One region of the Variovorax sp. P4_B11 genome, then DNA from elsewhere that is predicted to be linked to it. Evidence: predicted binding sites of a transcription regulator. Region 1 holds the regulator's gene; the other holds the start of a gene.
The links. Region 1 encodes LexA, which represses DNA repair genes until DNA is damaged. Its sites were predicted from a motif close to ACTGTATNNNNATACAGT; they were not measured.

Region 1 (3,404 bases):
AGCGTGACGGCGGCGAACATGAGGCTGCGACGTTTCATGCGGGAAGCTCCTTTCGGACTGAAGGCGCTCAATAGGCGATCCAGCGGCCGCAGAACACGACCGCCAGCCAAATCGCAGTGGACGACAACATCTGTACCCGCGCCAGCAGGTCAAGTTTGGCCAGCGAACGGCGGCCATGGAACCACAGCGCATTGCCGCCGGCCAGCACCAACAACCCCATCTTGACCTGGAACGCACGGTTGGCGAGCAGTTCGGCCGGCTGCGTGGCGAACATCAGCGATCCGCTGAGCGCCGCCAATGCGAAGCCGGTCAGCACGATGCTCAGCGAGAGCCTTGCCAGGCCCGCCACCGGCAAGGTCGCGGCGCGACCGAAGACACGCGCCTCGAGCGCCACCAGGTTGCCGAGCAGCAGCGCGATGCCGACAATGTGCACCGCCTCCAGCGCCGGATAGGCCCAGGGGGTCGATCGCAGCGCGTCGAGCATCGCGTCAGTGGGCGGCACCGCCGGCGAGCAGTTCCAGCATCAGCGCGATCCGCGCCTTGACCGGCGTCAGCGCGCCGGCGTCACGCAGGCTCTGGTTCGGCTTCGGCAGGATCCGCCCCTCGGCGCAGCGCGTCGCCCGCAACACCGCCACGCCTTCGGCCTGCGCCCTGAGGGCCGCCGCCTCGAGCGCCTGATGCAGCGTTCCATTGCCGGTCGCGGCCAGCACGATCCCCTGCACCGGCTCGGCCACGCCGCGGCGGCGCTCGTCGAGCAGCAAGTCGACGAGGGTTCCGCTCGCTTCGGCATGGCTCGCCAGGATCTCGACGCGCGGCCAGGCCGTCGAGGCCGCGATGCGATCGTAGGACGCCCGTGCGGCCGGATCGGTCGCCGGCCAGTCCCTGAGCTGCCGCACCGCCGCTTCCTCGACGTAGGCCAACGGTCCGGCGTCGCCGGAATCGAAGGCATCGAGCCGATAGGTGTGGACCTTTTGCACCTCGAAAGCGCTGTGGACGGTGCCGGCACACACCGCGACCACGCCGCGCGCCCCCGGCGTGGCGGCGACGCTGATCGCGTCGCGCAGATTCTGCGGCCCGTCAGGCGCCAGGGCGCTTGCAGGCCGCATGGCGCAAGTCAGGACCACCGGCTTCGAGGGCGCCAGCACCGACTGCAGGAAGAAGGCAGTCTCCTCGAGCGTGTCGGTCCCATGGGTGATGACCACGCCCGCCACATCCGGCTCGGCGAGCCAGTGCGCACAACGCTGCGCCAGCGTCCGCCAAATGGCGAAGCCCATGTCCTTGCTGTCGAGCTGAGCCACCTGCTCGGCCTCGAGCGAAACGCCGGACGGCGCGTCGATGCCCTGCAGCAGATCGCCGACGCTCACTTCGCCCGCGGTGTAGCCGATGTTGTCGTTCGCCGCACCGGCACGGCCGGAGATGGTTCCGCCGGTACCGAGGACGATCACGCGGCGTCTGTCACGGATGGAGATTTCGTCCATTGCTTGCCAACTTTTGAAAACTGGTTAAAAATACAGGTACTGGACGTTTAGCCAGTGCCTCGTCAGGAGCCATCATGCAGTTCGCCGTCAAGCTTACAGCCCGCCAGCAGCAGATCCTCGATTTGATCCAGAGCGCCATCGCACGCACTGGCGCCCCGCCCACGCGGGCCGAAATCGCCGCCGAGCTGGGCTTCAAATCGGCCAATGCGGCCGAAGAGCACTTGCAGGCGCTGGCGCGCAAGGGCGTCATCGAACTCGTGAGCGGCACGTCGCGCGGCATCCGCCTCAAGGGCGACGCCTTGCGCTCCCTCAACGAATCCCGCAACAACCAGTTCTCGCTCTCGCTGCCCGGCATGGCCCAACTGGCGCTGCCCCTGATCGGCCGCGTGGCCGCCGGCTCGCCCATCCTGGCCCAGGAACACATCGACCAGACCTACTACGTCGAGAACACCCTCTTCCAGCGCCAACCCGACTACCTCCTCAAGGTGCGCGGCATGTCCATGCGCGACGCCGGCATCATGGACGGCGATCTGCTGGCGGTCCAGTCCACCAAGGAAGCCCGCAACGGCCAGATCGTGGTGGCGCGGCTGGGCGACGAAGTCACGGTCAAGCGCCTCAAGCGCAACAAGCAGGTCATCGAGCTTCACGCCGAAAACCCCGACTACCCCACCATCGTGGTCCAGCCCGGCGAACCCTTCGAAATCGAGGGGCTCGCGGTCGGTCTGATCCGCAACACGATGCTGATGTAACCCGAGCTTCATCGCGCGTGCGGTCAGCATGCGCACCCGATCCGGCCGCGACAGGTGGCGGGCGTATGGCCAAGAGCCATCACCCTGTCGAGGCCGATGAAAGCAATCCTGCCTGTGTCCAACCTCTGACTTTTCTGGAGTTCACATGGGAATCGCTCTCCTCAGCATTGCTGATCTTCTGACGCCACTGCAATCGCTGGCCGACCGCTGGATGCCGCGTCGCCGCTCGGGCCGGGCCATGTCCTCGGGCCTGCGCTACGTCGGGATCCGTCCGAGCTGCGCAATGCGACAAGGCGCAACCGGTGGCACCGCCGCCGCAAGTGCGGCGCCGGTGCGTCCCCTGCGTGTGGTCCGCATGGTCGATGCGCATCAACCGGGCCGCCCCGCCGGCCGCATGGTGATCTCGGGTCGAATGGCGGACGTATGCGCAGAACTCGATCGCTTGGTCGCGCTCGAAGCCGCCGAGGCCCTTCCGCGGCCCGCCCACTTGCACTGAGCTTGCACTGAGCTCAGTGAGGGTCCGACACAAAGTCGACCAACCGTCACAGCATGCCGTTCGTGCAAGGCACAATGGCATGCCATGAACATTGTGATCCTCGACGACTATCAGGACGCCGTGCGCAAGCTGAATTGCGCCTCGAAGCTCGACGCCTATGCGGCCAAGGTCTATACCAACACGGTCAAGGGCATCGGACAGCTCTCGGTTCGACTCAAGGACGCAGACGTCATCGTTCTGATCCGCGAACGTACCCAGATCTCCCGCCAGCTGATCGAGAAGCTGCCCAAGCTCAAGCTGATCTCGCAGACCGGCCGGGCCGGAGGGCACATCGACATCAATGCCTGCACCGAACAGGGCGTCGCGGTGGCCGAGGGATCGGGCTCGCCGCTGGCGCCCGCTGAACTCACCTGGGCACTGATCATGGCCGCGATGCGCCGCCTGCCCCAGTACATCAGCAACCTGAAGCACGGCGCCTGGCAGCAGGCCGGCCTCAAGTCGGCCTCGATGCCACCGAACTTCGGCCTGGGTTCAGTGCTCAAGGGCAAGACCCTGTGCATCTGGGGCTATGGACGCATCGGCCAGCTGGTGGCGCGCTATGGCCAGGCCTTCGGCATGCAGGTCGTGATCTGGGGCCGCGAGCAAAGCTGCGCCAAGGCACGCTCCGATGGTTTCCAGGTG
Region 2 (3,404 bases), on a different contig from region 1:
ACCTGCACGGCCAGCCGGTGGTCGCGGTGCTGTCGCGCATCGGCAAGGTGGCGGCGGCGCTCACGGCCACGGTGCTGCTGGAGCGCTTCGGTGTGCGGGCGATCGTCTTCACCGGCGTCGCCGGCGGGCTGGCACCGGGGGTGCAGGTGGGCGACGTGGTGGTCGCCACCAAGCTGTTGCAGCACGACCTCGACGCCTCGCCGATCTTCCCGAAGTACGAGGTGCCGCTCACCGGCCATGCGCGCTTCGCGGCCGACACCGCCATCAGCGATGCGCTCGCCGCCGTGGCCGCCGGCCTGCTGGGCGACCCGGTCGCGCTGCTGGGCCAGAAGGTGGTCGAGGATTTCGGGCTGGCCGCGCCGGCGGTGCACCGCGGCCTGCTGGTGAGCGGCGACCGCTTCGTCTCGACCGCCGCCGAAAGCGCCGAGCTGCGCAGCGCGCTGCCCGACGCGCTGGCGGTCGAGATGGAGGGCGCCGCGGTGGCCCAGGTCTGCCACGACTACGGCGTGCCTTTCGCCGCGGTGCGCACCATCTCCGACCGCGCCGACGACGAGGCGCACGGCGACTTCACGCGTTTCGTCTCGGTGGTCGCGAGCCGCTACAGCCTGGCGCTGATCGATGGGTGGCTGGCGACCCTGCCGCCGCAATAAGAACCAGGCCCGCCCAGGCCAATGTGTTCGGGGGCACCCGCGGAACCGGCTCTGCCGGGCCGCTGGGTGCGCCCCTCGAGGGGCTGAGGGCCGCGGCTCCAAGCCTGCCTGCGCAGGCTTGGACGTGCCCGAAGAGCAGCCGCCTCTGGCGGCCGCCCGAAGGCGGCTACACGAAGTGAGCAAGCAACGGGGTGGTCACTTCAACCAGCCGCGGCGGCGGAAGTACCACATCGGCACCAGGGCGCTGGCGATCATCAGCACGACCGCATAGGCGTAGCCGTAGGTCAGATCGAGTTCGGGCATGAACTTGAAGTTCATGCCGTAGACGCTGGCGATCAAGGTCGGCGGCAGCAGCGCCACGCTGGCCACAGAAAAGATCTTGATGGTCTTGTTCTGGTTGATGTTGATGAAACCGACGGTCGCATCCATCAGGAAGTTGATCTTGTCGAACAGGAAGGCCGTGTGGTTGTCGAGCGATTCGATGTCGCGAAGAATCTGCCGCGCTTCCTCGAACTGCTCGGCGTTCAGCATCCGGCTGCGCATCATGAAGCTGACCGCGCGGCGGGTGTCCATCACGTTGCGGCGGATGCGCCCGTTCAGGTCCTCCTGGCGCGCGATCAGGCCCAGCACCTCGCCGGCCAGCTCGTCGCTGACGTTGCCCGACAGCACCTTCTTGCCGGCGATCTCGAGCTCGTCGTAGATGTTCTCGAGCGTGTCGGCCGAATACTCGGCGTCGGCGTCGAACAGCTTCAGCAGGACTTCCTTGGCGTCCTCGATCAGCCCGGGGGCGCGCCGGGCGCGCATGCGCAGCAGGCGGAACACCGGCACGTCCTCGTCGTGGATCGAGAACAGCACGCCGCGGCTGCGCAACTCGGTGTTGTGCTGGTTCAGGATGAAAGCCACGCGCACCGAGCGTGGGTTCTCGTCGTCGGCGATCAGGAAGTCGCTGCGGACGTGGAGCTCGCCGTTGTCTTCCTCGTAGAAGCGCGCCGACTCCTCGATGTCCTCGTCCATCGCGTCTTCCGGGATCGACAGGCCGTAGTACTGCTTGATCCAGCGCTTTTCCTCGACCGTGGGCGATTCGAGGTCGACCCAGATCGGCTGGAACTTGGAAAGCTCTTCCAGGGCCTCGATCTCTTCCTGGACGAGGCGGCCGTTGGCAAGCGTGAAGATGTTGAGCATGGCTCATTCCCTTGAAATGTCTGGCGGTTGGGCGAGGGATGGGGCGCTTTCAATTCCCTCGCAACGGCGCGTCAGAAGGGAAGTGAAAGCTGCCGAGACGGATCGATTTCCATGCGCGAGTCTCCGGTTGCAGCGAGGCGCGATTATGTCATTCGGCCCTTGGCGCCGCCGGCCCCGGGCTGGACAGACATCCAGTACAGTTGCATCGATGCAGCGCGTTGCGACACCCACATCCCCCGGCGCCGGGACCCAGGCCGAGCGGCTGGCGGACGCGCTCGCGAAGCTGAACGACGCGCAGCGCGCGGCGGTGCTGCATGGGGTCGACGCCGCCATCGATCCGGCGCAGCAGGACCCGCGTCCGCTGCTCGTGATCGCCGGCGCCGGTTCGGGCAAGACCAGCACCCTGGCGCACCGCGTGGCGCACCTGATCGCCGGCGGCGCCGACCCGCAGCGGATCCTGCTGCTGACCTTTTCGCGCCGGGCTGCGCAGGAGATGGAGCGCCGTGCCGGCCAGGTGCTGGTGCGCGTGCTCGGCCTGGCCTCGCAGACGCCGCCGGCCTTGCCCTGGGCCGGCACCTTCCACGGAATCGGCGCGCGGCTCTTGCGCGAGTACGCGGCGCAGATCGGCTTGAGCGAGAGCTTCACGATCCACGACCGCGGCGATGCCGAGGACCTCATGGGACTGGTGCGACACGATCTCGGCCTGTCCGCCACCACGCGGCGCTTTCCGCAGAAGGGCACCTGCCTGTCGATCTATTCGCGCACGGTCAACACCTGCGCGCCGCTGGGCGAGTTGCTGAAAGATGCGTTCCCGTGGTGCGCCGAATGGGAAGCCGAGCTCAAGCGGCTGTTCGGCGCCTATGTCGAGGCCAAGCAGCAGCAGCAAGTGCTCGACTACGACGACCTGCTGCTGTACTGGTCGGCGATGGTCGCCGAGCCCGCGCTGGCGGAGCAGGTCGGCGCCCGCTTCGACCACGTGCTGGTCGACGAATACCAGGACACCAACCTGCTGCAGGCGGCCATCCTGCGCGCCCTGAAACCGGATGGCCGCGGCCTGACCGTGGTCGGCGACGACGCCCAGTCGATCTATTCGTTCCGCGGCGCCACGGTGCGCAACATCCTCGATTTCCCGCAACAGTTCGGCCTTCCTGCGCGCATCGTCACGCTGGAGCGCAACTATCGCTCGACGCAGCCGATCCTCGATGTCTCCAACGCGCTGATCGCGGGTGCCGCCGAACGGCACGCCAAGACCCTCTGGACCGACAAGCCCTCGGTCGGCCAGCCGCAGCTGGTGCTGGTGCCCGACGAAGCCCAGCAGGCGCGCTGGGTGGCCGACCGGGTGCTGGCCCACCGCGAAGGCGGGCTGGCGCTGAAATCGCAGGCGGTGCTGTTCCGCACCTCGAGCCACAGCGCCGCCCTCGAGCTCGAACTGGCGCGGCGAAACATTCCGTTCGTCAAGTACGGCGGCCTCAAGTTCCTCGAGGCCGCGCACGTCAAGGACCTGCTCGCGGTGCTGCGCTTCGCCCAGAACCCGCGCGGCCGCATGGCCGGCTTCCGCGTCACGCAGATGAT

Region 2: a site for LexA is predicted at 2,011-2,028, ahead of AC1DYD_RS12675 (ATP-dependent helicase). Genes of this name have one in related genera too.

The regions. Positions count from the first base shown of each region.
Region 1 covers NZ_JBFUHO010000019.1:113,659-117,062, forward strand. The annotation lists gene AC1DYD_RS18575 (DUF6152 family protein) at 1-38, opposite strand, end outside; gene AC1DYD_RS18580 (hypothetical protein) at 68-484, opposite strand; gene AC1DYD_RS18585 (asparaginase) at 489-1,478, opposite strand; gene lexA (transcriptional repressor LexA) at 1,553-2,227, shown strand; gene AC1DYD_RS18595 (hypothetical protein) at 2,373-2,723, shown strand; gene AC1DYD_RS18600 (D-2-hydroxyacid dehydrogenase family protein) at 2,808-3,404, shown strand, end outside.
Region 2 covers NZ_JBFUHO010000010.1:143,697-147,100, reverse strand. The annotation lists gene AC1DYD_RS12685 (5'-methylthioadenosine/adenosylhomocysteine nucleosidase) at 1-650, shown strand, start outside; gene corA (magnesium/cobalt transporter CorA) at 846-1,832, opposite strand; gene AC1DYD_RS12675 (ATP-dependent helicase) at 2,041-3,404, shown strand, end outside.